2 regions of the Paenibacillus sp. SORGH_AS_0306 genome follow, and region 2 is predicted to be linked to the other one. Evidence: predicted binding sites of a transcription regulator. Region 2 holds the regulator's gene; the other holds the start of a gene.

Region 1 (7,745 bases), 710 kb from region 2:
TCTTCCACCCATTGGAAAATCTTATCGATCTCTTCTGTAGAAGACAATGTTGTAAAGATACTGCTGTATGATTTGGCATGAATCTGCTCCATCATCGCCATAAAGCCTAATACTGCTTTACGTTGCATCCCTTCGACGTGTTCCAATACTTTCGGCATACCTACGCCACCTTGAATTGTATCAAGTAGAGTAAGTCCTCCAAGCACTTTCATATACGTATCACGTTCGATGTCACTCAATTGAATCCATGACATTTTATCATCAGACAATGGAATTTCATCATCCGTCCAAAATTGCATAATATTTTGATTCCAGAACATCATTGTGAAATCATCATCAGGACGGTTCCAGTTTACAGCTTTGATAGGTCCAGTCATAAGTTAAAATTCCTCCTTTTAAACATTGGATACTACTTATTGCACTTTGGTAAAAGAACACAAGTATGTACTCAAACGGTACAGCCTACATATCCCCAAGCGCTTGCTAAAAGATATGGTGTCGGGCAAAAATCATATTTCATTTGAATCCGATCGTGCTGATGTTGCCAAGCAAGTAAAGCATACAAAAAAGCCTAAAAAGGCTTTCTTGTATACTGCATAGCTATAGATATTATTTTATAATCAACTACCGAAAAATATTATACCGAGCAAGTAATACACTCTTCTACGCTAAGCAATTTGGTACGTGTATAGTAAAGTGATTTTAGACCTTTGTGTGCTGCATACAGGTAATAACGAGCCAATTGACGAGTCGTTACATCGCTACCTACATGAAGTACTGTTGAAATTCCTTGATCGACATGATTTTGGATTTCAGCAATCAGATCCAACACTTTAAATTGATTCATTTGGTAAGCAGATTTGTAGTAGAAATAGTTATCCTGTTGCATATATGGCATTGGATAGTAAGTCGTTGAGTTCGCATAGGTACGAGTCTCAATTTGTTCTACAATCGGCATTACGCTAGATGTTGCATTTTGGATATATGAAATACTTGCTGTTGGCGCAATCGCCAAACGGTAAGCATGATACAGACCATGTTTCATTACATCAGCTTTCAGGTTTTGCCAGTCTGCTGGTGTTGGGATATACATATCGCCGAACAAATCGCTTGCACGTGTTGTTGCTGGACGATAATCAATTTCTAAATAACGATCAAAGTACGTTCCTTTTGCATATTCTGATTTTTCAAAATCAGCAAAAGTCGTTTGACGATCACGAGCAATTTCCATACTTTTCTCTAATGAATAGAAATTCATCATCATAAAGAAAGTACGAACAAAGTCTCTTGCTTCATCACTTTCATACGCAATTTTGTTTTTAGCAAGGTAACCATGCAAGTTCATAACACCAAGACCCACAGAGTGCATTTCACGGTTTGCTTTTGCTACACCCGGTGCATTAGCGATATCTGTCATATCACTAACCGATGTTAGACCCATAATTCCTTCATGAACGGATTCACGAATTTTGCCAAGTTCCATGACGTTTACCATATTAAGTGAACCCAAGTTACAGCTAATATCGCGACGAATAATATCATCTTGACCATAATCTGTAATCTCAGATGTTTCTTGCAATTGGAAAATTTCTGTACACAAGTTAGACATACGAATCGATCCGATATCTTTTAGTGCATGACCGTTATTCGCATTACTTTTGTTCATAATATACGGATAACCGGATTCTAATTGTACACTTGCGATTTTGGTTAGCATATCACGAGCACTCATGATTGCTTTCTTTTTGACACGATCATCAGCAAGCAATGTATCGTACATTTCATCGATATCTAGATCATCCAGATATTTACCATACGCTTTGTATACACTGTAAGGTGCGAATACATGTAATAGTTCATTATCTGCTGCTAATTGGTAAAAGCGATTCGGTACAACAAGACCGATCGACAATGTTTTGAGGCGTGTACGCTCATCTGCATTGATTTTTTTGCTATCCAAGAACTCCATAACGTCCCAGCCGAAAATGTTGTAATATGCTGCGCCAGAACCTTTACGTTGACCCATTTGATCTGCATAGGAGAAAGCATCTTCCATCAGTTTCAATACAGGCATAATTCCTTTTGCTGCACCTTCAACACCTTTGATCGGCTCACCGCGTCCACGAAGTTTGGACAAGTTAACCGCTACACCGCCGCCAATTTTGGATAATTGCATACAAGTGTTCAGTACATGGTTAATCGAGTTCAAAGAGTCATCCATTTCTAACAAGAAACAAGAGACCATTTCACCACGACGACTTTTACCTGCATTCAAAAATGTTGGTGTTGCTGGTTGTAGACGTTGTTCCATCATGGATTTGGCAAGAGTTTTGGCATTATCCGCATCCCCGCGTCCCAAGTGAAGCGCCACGACTGCGACACGATCCGCATAATGTTCCAAGTATTGACTACGGTCATTCGTTTTCACTGCATAATCTGTGTAGAACTTGGAAGCCGCCATATAAGATGGAAATTGGAAATCATAACTGTGTGTAATCGCATATACTTCTTCTACATCTTGAGAAGTATAGTTTTTGTACATATCTTCATAATAATCGTTATCGATCATATAACGTACTTTTGTTTTGGTGTCCGGGAAGTTGATACTTTTACGAGCTACCTCTTCCATATATTCTACAACTGCTTCTTTATCTTTATCCAAACGGAAAAATCCACTCTCGTCCCGTTGCATCAGTAAGTTGTTCAATTCAATATGCCGCAATTTTATCTACCTCCTGTTGAAATCGTTGTGCGTCTCCTGTTGTACCTGCTAATTCGAACTTGTACACAACCGGTACATTGTAACGTTCTGAGATTAGATCAGCACTCCGAGCGAATTTGTCTCCCCAATTGCGATTGCCACTTGCTGCAACTCCGATCAGGCGATTATGATTTCTCTCCAAAAAATGAACTACCTTATCAGGAATCTGACCAAATCCAGTTGTGTACGTTACCAGTACAAAAGGTTCATCCAACGTCAGCGCCTCATCAATCTGTACAGCTTGTACAGCAGGTAATTTTAATTTGTTGATAAATCGTTTTACATTGCCTGTTTTGGAATCATAAGCAATTAGCATGGTTGTGACATCTCCTTCTCGGTTCAATATGTAGTACTGTTCATCCGTTCAATCACTATATAAATACAGATAACAATGATCTAATATCATATAAGTGTTATCTACTCTAGCGCGTATAATTAGCTATAACCTATATATTACCTGCTCAAACATCGTAACCGCAATATATAGAAGGCTTTATCAAAGATATACGCTATATATAGTGTTGTCAATAGGAACTGAAGGTCTACATCTTGGCCCAAACATGCCTTAAAAACGGTCTATTTTTTCAAAATATCAAGTAAAACGGGCACTTCTTTGAACACGTATTTTACATACATCGCGATAATCATTTATAAAAAAATAATTTTCTTGACATACTAGATATAGTACATATCGTTTAACTTTTGCCGAACATTTCCAGATTATGCAGTGAACATAAATTCACTCTAAAATGAACATAAATTCCGGTCTATTTAGACGCTCAAGTATAAAACTTTAGCTGTTATTGAACAAAAAAGCAAATAAAAATTTCTTTAATTTAAGAAATCTTAGCATAGAAATACACAGGAGAATTACACATGCTTTTTGTATTGTATTTATTACCATATATTGAAATAATTAAAAGCGAACGTGGAATCGCATACAATTTGAATAGGAGGATATGTGTATGAAGAAAATGGGTTACTTCTTGCTTTTATCTATGCTTGTTCTTGTCAGCAGTCTTTTTCCACCAGCATCATCTTCGGTATCGGCAGCAGATTATACTCAAGGTGTTACGACATCCGGGACAACAGCCACTATCTGGTTCTCTTCCAACGTAAATACTTCCTGGGTCGATGTGCATTACTCGGTGAACTCGGGTAATCTGCAAAATCTACGAATGACCTATGACAGTGGATCTAAACGTTATGTACAAAATGTCGCCAGTGTATCATCAGGTCAGGTGATCCAATATTCATTTACGTACAATAATGGAACAGCCGCTTATGATACATCGAAATTTAGCTATACAGTCACAACAGGCTCAACCCCACCTCCCAATCCTGGAACAGGTGACAATTCGATCTACAGTATCCCAGCGTCATCTATACCGAACGCTACAGGGAGTGGAGCATTATCTTTCAAATTATTAAATGGTACCAAAGGTGCTTATGCCGACAATCAGATCTATTGGGGGATTCTAGGAATTAATCCTGCCACTAAGCAATGGAGTTATCTTGATAACAACGGTCAATTGAAACCTATCTCGACGGCTCTCAATAATGCGACAGGGCATTTAACCAAGAACGGAGTGAATTACGCTAACATTTATAGCACGATCAGTCAGATCAACTGGGTGAGTATGCCCAAAATTGATTCCGGGCGGATGTTTATCTGTGTAGGCTCTCCATGTTATATCAAAACATATGATGATGGATTCGCAGGACCTGATATTAATAATACAGCTGATCCGAACCGTAATATCTATTTCGACTTTGTTGAATTTACTGTAGACGGTACAGGATATCATGGAAATACTACTCGTGTAGATGGTTTTGGATTTCCTTTACAACACCGCCTTGTCAATCGTGCAGGTAATTATGATCAGACGGTAGGCGAATTGGAATCCGAGACACGTGCAGGTCTATTTAGTAAGTATCGGAGTGAAGTTCCGGCTGCCTTCCAATCTCTTGCCGATGTACAAGCTCCGTATCGTATCGTAGCACCGATTCATGGCGCATTCGGGGTAAATGGTACGCAAGCTAATTATTTTGCTGGATACAGCAATTACAGCACGCAGGAGATCCTACTGTGTAATGGTCGACTGGCAGAGGATTCAGGTACATGTTCAGCGATCAATCGACATGTGTATGACAACCAGGCCAATTGGAACAATCCTGCTCAATACTACAAAGCTGCACCTGCTAATTACTACGCGAAGTTCTGGCATGATCACAGTATCAACCGCTTAGCGTATGGATTTGCTTATGATGATTACAATCAACAAGCTTCATATCTTGAAGTGGGTGATCCAAAAGGATTGATTATCCGCGTCGGCTGGTAAACGTATCTATAATTGCGTGATATAAAAAGCCTGCTTCTACGGTCAATGTTAATTTGACGGTGTAGAAGCAGGCTTTTTTTCAGTGATTGGTTTGTAAAATATCAGGTAGGTGATTCTACAATAGATATTACAAAAATGTATTCTTTAATTGAGGTGGTTGTTCAAGCAGATGGATCCATGTTGACGTACATTGATGATATACGTAGAGGTGCCTAACGTTTTTTCGATCAATGCTGTGTATTCACTCACTAATTTTTTTGGCAAAATAGTCAAAATAACCCCTGCAAATCCGCCACCATGTACACGACAAGCGCCTGCTTGCTTTTGCTTCAAGAAAATCTCAGTGATTGCTAGAGCGATCGAAATACTTTGCTCACGGGTATGAGAATCTTGATATACATTTTGAAGCCATTTCCATGATGAATTACCCGAGCCTGTAATCAATTCTAAGAAATGATCCCATTCGTTCGATTGTAGTGCTTTCACTTGCTCATCCACACGATCATTTTCTTCTAAGAAATGCAGTGCACGCAATATAGCACGGTCGCCTGTTTGTTCACGAAGGCTTGCTAGATTGCTGTATACTTCTTCCAATGTAATCTGACGACACACTTCATGACCCAGCGCTTCCGCAACCGCCTTCATTTCTTCCGGTACCGCAGCATAGTCAGCAGTCAGATCGGCATGGTTGCCTCCTGTGTTCACAATGACCATCTCATACCCTTGTGCATTGAAATCATACGGTACATGTTGAATCGCAGGTTCTTTGGGATTGATAAAATCGATTGCGATTAATCCGCCATGTGCACAAGCCATTTGATCTAATAATCCAGAGGGTTTGTTCCAAAATTTATTTTCAGCATATTGTCCAATTCGAGCCATATTTACGATATCAACTTGACTGTTATTGTAGAACGTATTTAGGATGCTAGTGATTAACATTTCAAAAGAAGCTGAAGAACTCAGCCCGGAAGCTGCTAATACATTGGTAGATACATAAGCATTGAATCCGCCTACATGTAATCCCCATTGAACAAAGCCCGCAACGATTCCACGAATAAGCGCTAATGTACCGCCTTCACCTTCTACAGGCTCTAATTCAGAAGTATGGATTTTGTATACATCTTTATAGCCTTCAGACACAATCGTAATATAAGGTTCATCTACAGGTACAGCGGCACTGATCGTATCTAGATTGATACTTGTTGCCAATACTTTACCGTAGTTATGGTCTGTATGATTACCACCAATTTCACTTCTACCTGGAGAGCTGAATAATTGAATATTGCCATCTCCAAATTGTTGATGATAGTTGTTCATAAGTTGTTGATAACGCTCCAACTGATACTGTACTTGTTCTTGTCCGTACATTTCTACAAGTAGTTGGTTCATCTTCTCCGTATTGTATTGTTCCAAGTTCTCTGTAACCGTTCTCAATTGCATCCTAAATATCCCCTTTAATATTAAAAATAGTTGTTCCTATGCTATTGATATTTGTGCCTATATTGATTGTACTGAAATTTTGCGAAATTGTCAGGGGTATTGTTGCAATCATTCTGCACTTTTGGGAATAGTATTGTAGACAGCCATCATTGTAGACAGTGTTATACAGTCTATTCATCTATAATCATGGCTGTAAAATGATCTATCTTTTAAACTATTAACTTACTGCATTAAATAACCAACTTGAATATGAAGTTGCCTTTCTAAAGCAAGACCATCATCATAAGCAAACTCTTCTAATTTCAAGCCATAGATTTGTCCATTTTGTACAGCAGGCAATTGACTCCACATTGGATGTTGTTGCATCATCGATTCCATATTTTCTAACCACTGAGCTGGTGCTACTACAAACATATGATCTGCTGTATAATGTGGCAATAGATGCTCTTCGATAAATTTGAATCCACCTGCTTCAAATACTTCATGACGAATCGGATACGGCGGATGTAACTTGAGCGATCGATACAGATTATATCCTGCACGTGTACCTTCTCCCCAGATTGCAATCTGATGGTCGCCTCGAATTTCATATAGACCTACTGTCTGCTCTGTAATATGTTCCAATGCTAACTCATGTCTGGCTGTTTCGATTTGATACTGATAACGTTTTATCCATTCTTGCGCTTGCACCTGACGATTTAAGACTTGCCCTAAATAAAGCAATTCATCAATATGATTTCTTCTTCCCCATTCAACGATAAATAAAGGCGCAATCTCTCTTAATTGTGCATACAACTGAGGATGCTCCAACACACAATCCGCTACAATAATAAGATCAGGTTTCGTCTCTTCGGTAATCGTGGCAGGCAACTCAAATTTCCATTCACTTGGCGGTTGATTATCCCCTTTGTTAATATGCCAGATCGGGACTGACGATAATTCTTCTTCTATTAACATCGAGTATTGATTGATCTCTAGCGCCGTGACTACTGGCGTTATTCCTAATGCTAACAATGTTCCTGCAAATGGAAATGAAGCTACACGAGTTGTTCCTTTACGCGCTCGAAATGTACCGGGTGTCATCCCTGTAAATGAACGGAACTTTTTACTTAAATAAATACCATCACTATATCCGATCTGCTCGGCGATATGATGCAAAGTATGATCTGTGCATAACAATTGCTCTTTGGCTTTGTTCA
Region 2 (7,745 bases):
GAATCACTGCTGTAGCAGTCATATCCAATCTTTAAAGGCGAACGCTTCGCTTCTATCGGATCATTTCTTTGACCTCCACTCCGAGCATGGAGAAGAGCATCCACGTCGCTGCGCTGGTGGAGGGTGCAGCAGTTTGAGAGCAGTGATATTCAGCTCGCTGAATATTTTTGTTTGGGGAAAAATTTGAGGTTTGTGTTTTTGAGATAAGTAATTTTGACATGTGACTTTAAGTTATTATTTAGTGATGTATGGGTATCATTTTCTCAAATTCATATTAGTTCTACTAGTTATAATTTCACTTATTAAAGTGTTTTATGATTACTTATTTGAGAGTGATTTGTTTTGCTTTCATTATCTTTTAATTATTCGTATAACGATGCAGTGTGATGACTTTAAAACTCATAAATTTATTATATTAAAGGTAAGGTGAAAGGTTATGCCGGAATTGCCGGAAGTAGAAACAGTTAGACGCACGTTAAACACCTTGGTTGCCGGCAAAACGATTGATCATGTTACGGTATCTTTACCACGTATTGTTCAATTGCCAGATGATCATAAGCAGTTTGAGATAGAGCTTCAAGGGCATACGATTGAGAAAGTAGAGCGTCGCGGGAAGTTTTTGCGTATTGTAATGGATCATTTGGTATTGGTTTCTCATTTACGTATGGAAGGACGCTATGGGGTCTATACTCAGGATGAACCTGTTGAGAAGCATACTCATGTGATTTTTCATTTTACAGATGGTACTGAACTTCGGTACAAAGATGTGCGTCAATTTGGCACAATGCATTTGTTCAAAAAAGATGAAGATTTGCAGTCGAAGCCACTGATGCATCTGGGGCTTGAACCTCTTGCACCGGAATTTACAGCAGAGCAATTTATCCATATGATGAGCAAGCGCCGTACGATGATTAAGCCTGTATTGCTCAATCAGAAGTATGTGGTAGGGATCGGAAATATTTATGTCGATGAAGCGTTGTTCCGTTCGGGGATTCATCCAGAGCAGATTGCTAATACATTGTCAGCAGAACAATTAACCCGTCTGCATGAAGCGATAGTATCCACACTTGCGGATGCTGTAGAAGCAGGTGGTTCGTCGATCAAGTCCTATGTAAATGGTCAAGGCGAAATGGGCATGTTCCAGCACAGTCTACGTATTTACGGTCGTAAAGCAGAACCTTGTTATGAATGTGGAACACTTGTCGAGAAGACGGTTGTCGGCGGAAGAGGAACACACTTTTGTCCGGTGTGTCAGCCGCTACCTACTCGTCAGAAACATTGAGGTGATATCATGAATATCGGGTTAACCGGAGGAATCGCCACAGGTAAAAGTTCTGTCTCGGCATGGTTATCATCCAAAGGAGCCAAGCTGATTGATGCGGATCTGATTGCGCGCGAAGTGATGATGCCGAATCATCCTGTGCTATCTCAAGTGGTAGAACGCTTTGGCGCAGACATGTTGCAAGCAGACGGAACACTGAATCGCAAAAAGTTAGGGGAACATATCTTCACCCATCCCGAAGAACGGAAGTCGCTTGAAGATATTACCCATCCAGCGATTCGTGAATTGATTCAGACACGTACAGTAGAATTAGAACAACAGTATCCAGATACACTGGTTGTAGCAGATATTCCGCTGTTGTTGGAAGCCAAAGGGGTCTATACGTTTGATCAGATTATGGTCGTATATGTGCCTCAGCCTGTTCAATTACAGCGTCTGATCTCACGTGATGGACTTACTGAAGAACAAGCCTGGAAACGGATTAACGCTCAGATGGATATTGAGCAAAAGAAAAAAGTGGCTGACATTGTAATTGATAATAGCGGTACCCTTGAGGACACGTATGCTCAATTGGAACAGTTCTGGCAGAGTAAAGGTCTTTCATGAAGAAATTGGTTCGTAAACGATTTCTTTTACCGCTATTCGTGCTTGTTGTGATTGTGGTTTTTTTCAATAGTCGCTGGCTAGGATGGATTTATCCGATAGAGTATAAAGAAGAGATTCGTGCTCATGCTTCTGCTTATGAAGTCGATCCTTTTCTAGTCGCTTCTATTATTCGAGTCGAGACTAACTTTAAGCCTAGTATGGAATCCAAAAAAGGCGCACTCGGTATTATGCAACTGATGCCGAATACGGCGCAATGGATTATGGAGCAAGCACACTTGGATAACATGTCACTGGAAACGGTCAAGCATGAAATCGATCCAAATATTCAGATTGGTACATGGTATCTTAGACAGCTTAATCGTCAGTTCGGCGGTAACAAAATCGCTGTAATTGCTGCCTACAATGCAGGCCCTGGTAATGTAAAATCATGGCTAAGTTCCGGCAAATGGGACGGTACATTAGAAGATGTCAAAGATATTCCTTTCGGGGAAACGAGACATTATGTCCAACGTGTATTATATTATTATAAGCAGTATACTGAATTATACGATGCCTTTTAGATCGAACAAGCACTATGTTGGATTCTGTAACTCATATTTACTCACATCCTGAATATATATGCATGAACTTAACTGAAATGATGTCCGAATGAACGGTTGGCGAGAAAGGAAGTGACGTGAGCAATGAAATGTCCATATTGCAGTCACAATGGAACCAAGGTGCTGGATTCCCGTCCAGCCAATGATAATAAATCGATTCGTCGTAGACGTGAGTGTGAAAGTTGCAATCGCCGTTTTACGACGTTCGAGATGGTGGAAGAAACACCGCTAATTGTGATCAAAAAAGATGGAAGTCGTGAAGAATTTAGTCGTGACAAAATCCTGCGCGGTCTGATTCGCGCTTGTGAGAAACGTCCGGTATCGGTAGATCAACTAGATATGATCGTCTCTGAAGTGGAAAAAAGTCTACATACTACAGCGATGGCAGAAGTGGAAAGTCGTGCTGTAGGCGAATTAGTCATGGAACAGTTGTATCCTGTCGATGAAGTAGCTTATGTGCGTTTTGCTTCGGTATATCGTCAATTTAAAGATATTAATATGTTTATGAAAGAACTCAAAGGTCTGCTGTCAAAAGAAGACGAGAGCGATAGCTCAAATAGCTAATTCCTGTTAGATCGCATTAAGATTGCTAATAAAGGTATGAACGTCTATTGTATATTTCAAAAAAAGAGCACTTCTACAATAACAAGTAGAGTGCTCTTTTTGGTATATTGTATATTCTTGTGATCCCATATTTATACATGGCGATTTCTTTATAGAAGTATGGGAGCGACTACTATTTATGATTGAATCCATATCGAATCGAAGTTTACTATTCACGGAGATTTTTAAAATACTTCCGAACTTCTTCTACAAACAGTTGCTGCATACCGCTGTTATATTTGATACGCCGGGGTTGTAAAATGCCAATCTGCAAATGGTGATCTACAGAAGGAAAAGGTAAAACAGTATACGTATCATCTACACTCAAAGAAGACGGTACAATCCCGATCCCATTTAATTGTTCAGCATAAAGCGGAATTAAAGAAAGTTGATTGATTGTGTAAAATAACGGTTCTTGCTCATACGTTCTAAAAGCTTTTTCCACCTGAAAGCGATACTTGCACGACGATTGTCCGATAATCAACAAATGCGATAATAACTCGTCGATAGTCACTGCTTGGGTATTCGCCAATACATGATTAGCCGGTATAATCAGCGAGATTGATTCTTGTTGTAAAGGTTCAAATACATAATCGTGAGACGACTCCGAATCTGCGCATAAAGCTAACGATATTTTCTCCTGTTGTAGACACTCTTGCAAAAAAGCCGAATTATCCACTGTAATTTCACAAGTGATTTTGGGTCGATATTGCCGAAATTGATATAAAATAGCAGGCAAATAACGATCTGCCCATGTCTCTGTGACACCAATCTGTAAAGTACCTATTTCTTCTTCATTCAATTGCTTGGCTATATCACCGACATAACGCCAGTGATGGATTAATTGATCGACCTGTTCAGCAAATCGTTGCCCGGCAGGTGTTAAGGTCGCTTCCCAATTACGATAAAACAAAGTCAATCCTAATTCTTTTTCTAATCGTTTGATCTGGTTAGTAATTGTAGATTGAGCATAATTCAGCTTTTCGGCTGCTCTGGCAAAAGTACCTTCTTGCATGACGGTCTGAAAAGCAATCAATTCTGTTAAATCCATAATGCACCTCCTTAGTACATTTTCCTTTTAATATCTTCATCGGTAAAACGAATGATCTTTATGATTATTATCTATTATATAAATAAAGAGAATATAGATACAATCATAGTATTCACAAAAGCTTATATCAGTAACAACCAATTCAATCGTATGGAGGATCAGCGATATGCCATTTACAAGAGTAAGTTATATGCATAATCAGTATAATGCAGAACAGTTACAACAGATGAGTCAGGTTATTTTATCCGCTTTAATCGATTGTTGCGATGTACCGGAGAATGATTGTTTTCAAGTCTTTCATAGTCATCAGCCAGAGCAGTTTGTATATGATCGCCACTATTTACAAGGAGATCGCTCAGATGGATTATTATATATCCAGATTACCTTGAAGTCTGGTCGAGGCGTGGTCAAGAAGACAAATCTGTATAAACAGTTAGCAACAGCGTTAGCACAACAAGTGGGTATTCGGATCGAAGATGTATTTATTATATTGGTCGAGACTGAATTCGAAGACTGGTCATTTGGAAGTGGATTGGCGCAGATGGTTAAGGAGAACAATTGAATGGATAAGCAGATATTAGGTAAATCGAATATTCCAGTATCCAAAGTAGGTCTGGGAACGATGGCATTTGGAAGATGGATCGATGCTTCTGCTTCACAACGTATTATAGATCATAGTCTAGATATCGGTATGACTCTGATCGACACTGCTAACTTTTATGGAAAAAGGCAAGATATCGATCATATCGGAGATGGATTAGGCGAGCAGATGATTGGAAATAGTCTTAAAGGAAAACGAGATCAGGTTATACTTGCGACCAAAGTAGGCATGCGTATGGGTGAGGGCAAGATGGACGAAGGATTGTCACGCCAGCATATTACACAACAGATCGACCGTTCGCTTCAACGTCTGCAAACCGATTATATCGATCTGTATCAAGTACATGAGTTCGATCCTCATACTCCACTGGAAGAAACGTTATTTGTATTACATGATCTAGTGCAACAAGGTAAAGTTAGAGCGATTGGTTATTCCAATTTTGCTGTAGATCAGCTACGTTCTGCTTATGAGATCAGTCATACACATCATTGGACAGCATGTGCTTCGATTCAATCTGAGTTCAATTTGCTTGCTCGTGCAGTAGAACAAGAAGTATTTCCTTACTGTGAGCAAGTGAGTATCATCAAGATCATTTACAGCCCATTAGCGAGAGGGATATTAGCAGGACGGTATAGATCACTGCAAGAGATTCCTGTAGAAAGTCGCCTGGCTAAAGGAGAAGAACGGATTAAGCACTATTTTACCAACGAGAACTTTGCCAAAGTCGATACGTACCGCCAAATAGCAGAAGAAGTAGGATGTACGCTGGTACAGTTAGTGCTCTGGTGGACAATCGAACATCCGCAAGTTGATTCGATGCTGATCGGAGCAAGTCGTACAGCGCATATCAATGAAATAGAACAAGTTCTACAATTTGGAGCTATGCCTGTATCATTAAGAAACCATATAGCATCTATTCATTGAATATCTTAAAGCAATAGAAATATAAAAAAGCCCATCCCGCAATATACGAGACAAGCTTAGTAAACAATAGGGATGCGGTCAAGAGGACTCGAACCTCCACGGGGGTAAGCCCACACGGACCTGAACCGTGCGCGTCTGCCAATTCCGCCATGACCGCGAATATGTAACTTCCACATTAATCATGAAGTATGTCTAAGAAGTCAATGTGGGAGTGGTGAATAAATCACCGTAAGTACGATTATATCGGATTTGAAAAGTGAATACAAGTTTTTTTGCTTGTTGTATCAACGTAATTAGCATGTAACAAAAAACAACGATGAATCATATAAGCTGTTCCCGATATCTATCAAAAGGGACGCTGATTCACCGTTGTTTTTTACATAAGCAATTTTGTTATAAAATCATCATTCAGAAGACTGACTAGATTAAGAGTTACCTTGTACTTTTTTCAAAATCGTTTCTAATACATACGTTTTAGCAGGAGGGGTATTATTGAAAAAGGAAGGATCTACAATATAGACATGCCCATTTTGTACGGCTGTTAATTGATTCCATGTAGCACCATCTGCTGTAGCTGTCATGCGTTTGGTCAATGCTTCTGGTGTATCGTTTTTAACCCCTGTCGAAATAAACAGATAATCAGGATTGATACTTTGCAATTGTGCAACTGTGGCTGGAGCAGATACTGTATCTGTTGGCAAATTAGCCGGAGCTTTCAGTGCCATATCCTGATACATCACTTCACCGACACCATTTTTGGCATTGTTGTATAATGTCATACCGTCTTTGGTCATCGAAGCCGCTGCTACAGTGGATGTACCAATAATCGGGGTTAGCTTCGATTTGCTTGCATTGGTTGCTTGCTGAAATGCATTCAAAAACTGCTTTACTGCGGTTTCTTTATCAACGATCGTACCATAGTTATACAGCTCACTACGCCAATCATTCATTTGCGCAATATAGATCGTAGGTGCAATTTTGGACAATTCATCGTATACGGCACGATCGCTATTATTGGTAAAGATCAGATCAGGCTTTTGCCCTTTGAGTGCAGATAGATTGATGTCTGTACCTTCGCCTTCGATCAGTGAAATATTGTTCTTTTCTTCATCTGTCATATAGATAGGAAAAGGATTGCTTTCTGTCGGCTTAGGAGCCAGTGCCACATTCACATCAATCGCATTCAGATAATCCAGTGCATACTGGCTAGTGACTGCAATACGCTTTGGAGATACAGGAATACTAACGGTTCCAAAAGAATCATTGATCGGCATCGTTTTGATCCCGTTTGGATTGAAAATATCGGCACGCGTTTCTTTAGGCTGTCCGCAAGCCGTCAAAAAAACCAACATTAGGAGTAATCCCAATCCTGCTTTGGCATAAGTGGTATTAAATTTCAATGCATTTCGCCTCTTTTCTGAGTACTATACTTCATTATACCAATACACACAGAACCAAAGTCAACGCTTCCGCCCAACTGTCACCCGCTTGTCACAGACTGTGGTGTTACAAGTATGAATTGAGGTTGCAGATAAGGGGAGAAGTAGTGTGAGAGGATGCTTCTTGACGAGGTACATGCGGATGTGATAAATTAATGTAGTTGTTGCTTTACATAGTTGTAATCTCATATCCATGGGGCCTTAGCTCAGCTGGGAGAGCGCATCGCTGGCAGCGATGAGGTCAGGGGTTCGATCCCCCTAGGCTCCATAAAATAAAAGTCCGCTAGACACATTTCGTGTTTAGCGGATTTTTTGTTTATATTTTGTATGTAATCCATAATATAGCAATAATTATATCCCTTTTTTTCTATATAATTCTAAAAATGTATGGTATAATTTCAAAATAATAGTTCTAAAGTTGTGATTCAAATATACTAATCTGAAATGGAGATATAGGTATGACTTCAACAGATGTTAAACATTCTATAGCAGGATTTTATTATCAAGTATTGATTGCATGCAAAGAGATTAGCCTTTTATTAAATAATCCCGCTAAAGAAGATAGTTATGTTGCTATTGAGTACGGTGCTGACATTAGAGTTTTTAATGAAGCAAATATTAATGAGAAAGATATTGTAAT

The links. Region 2 encodes NrdR, which represses ribonucleotide reductase genes. Its sites were predicted from a motif close to AACACNATATATNGTGTT; they were not measured.
Region 1: nrdI (class Ib ribonucleoside-diphosphate reductase assembly flavoprotein NrdI) is a predicted target of NrdR. The motif match lies at 3,267-3,284, and genes of this name have one in related genera.

What each region holds. Positions count from the first base shown of each region.
Region 1 is NZ_JAUTBP010000001.1:293,010-300,754, reverse strand. It holds gene nrdF (class 1b ribonucleoside-diphosphate reductase subunit beta) at 1-377, opposite strand, end outside; gene nrdE (class 1b ribonucleoside-diphosphate reductase subunit alpha) at 638-2,722, opposite strand; gene nrdI (class Ib ribonucleoside-diphosphate reductase assembly flavoprotein NrdI) at 2,709-3,077, opposite strand; gene QE450_RS01260 (glycoside hydrolase family 64 protein) at 3,727-5,103, shown strand; gene QE450_RS01255 (galactokinase) at 5,248-6,546, opposite strand; gene QE450_RS01250 (helix-turn-helix domain-containing protein) at 6,769-7,745, opposite strand, start outside.
Region 2 is NZ_JAUTBP010000001.1:998,160-1,005,904, forward strand. It holds gene mutM (DNA-formamidopyrimidine glycosylase) at 437-1,282, shown strand; gene coaE (dephospho-CoA kinase) at 1,292-1,888, shown strand; gene QE450_RS04405 (lytic transglycosylase domain-containing protein) at 1,885-2,448, shown strand; gene nrdR (transcriptional regulator NrdR) at 2,572-3,051, shown strand; gene QE450_RS04415 (LysR family transcriptional regulator) at 3,260-4,141, opposite strand; gene QE450_RS04420 (tautomerase family protein) at 4,308-4,703, shown strand; gene QE450_RS04425 (aldo/keto reductase) at 4,704-5,666, shown strand; tRNA gene QE450_RS04430 (tRNA-Leu) at 5,740-5,823, opposite strand; gene QE450_RS04435 (ABC transporter substrate-binding protein) at 6,092-7,066, opposite strand; tRNA gene QE450_RS04440 (tRNA-Ala) at 7,301-7,373, shown strand; gene QE450_RS04445 (hypothetical protein) at 7,564-7,745, shown strand, end outside.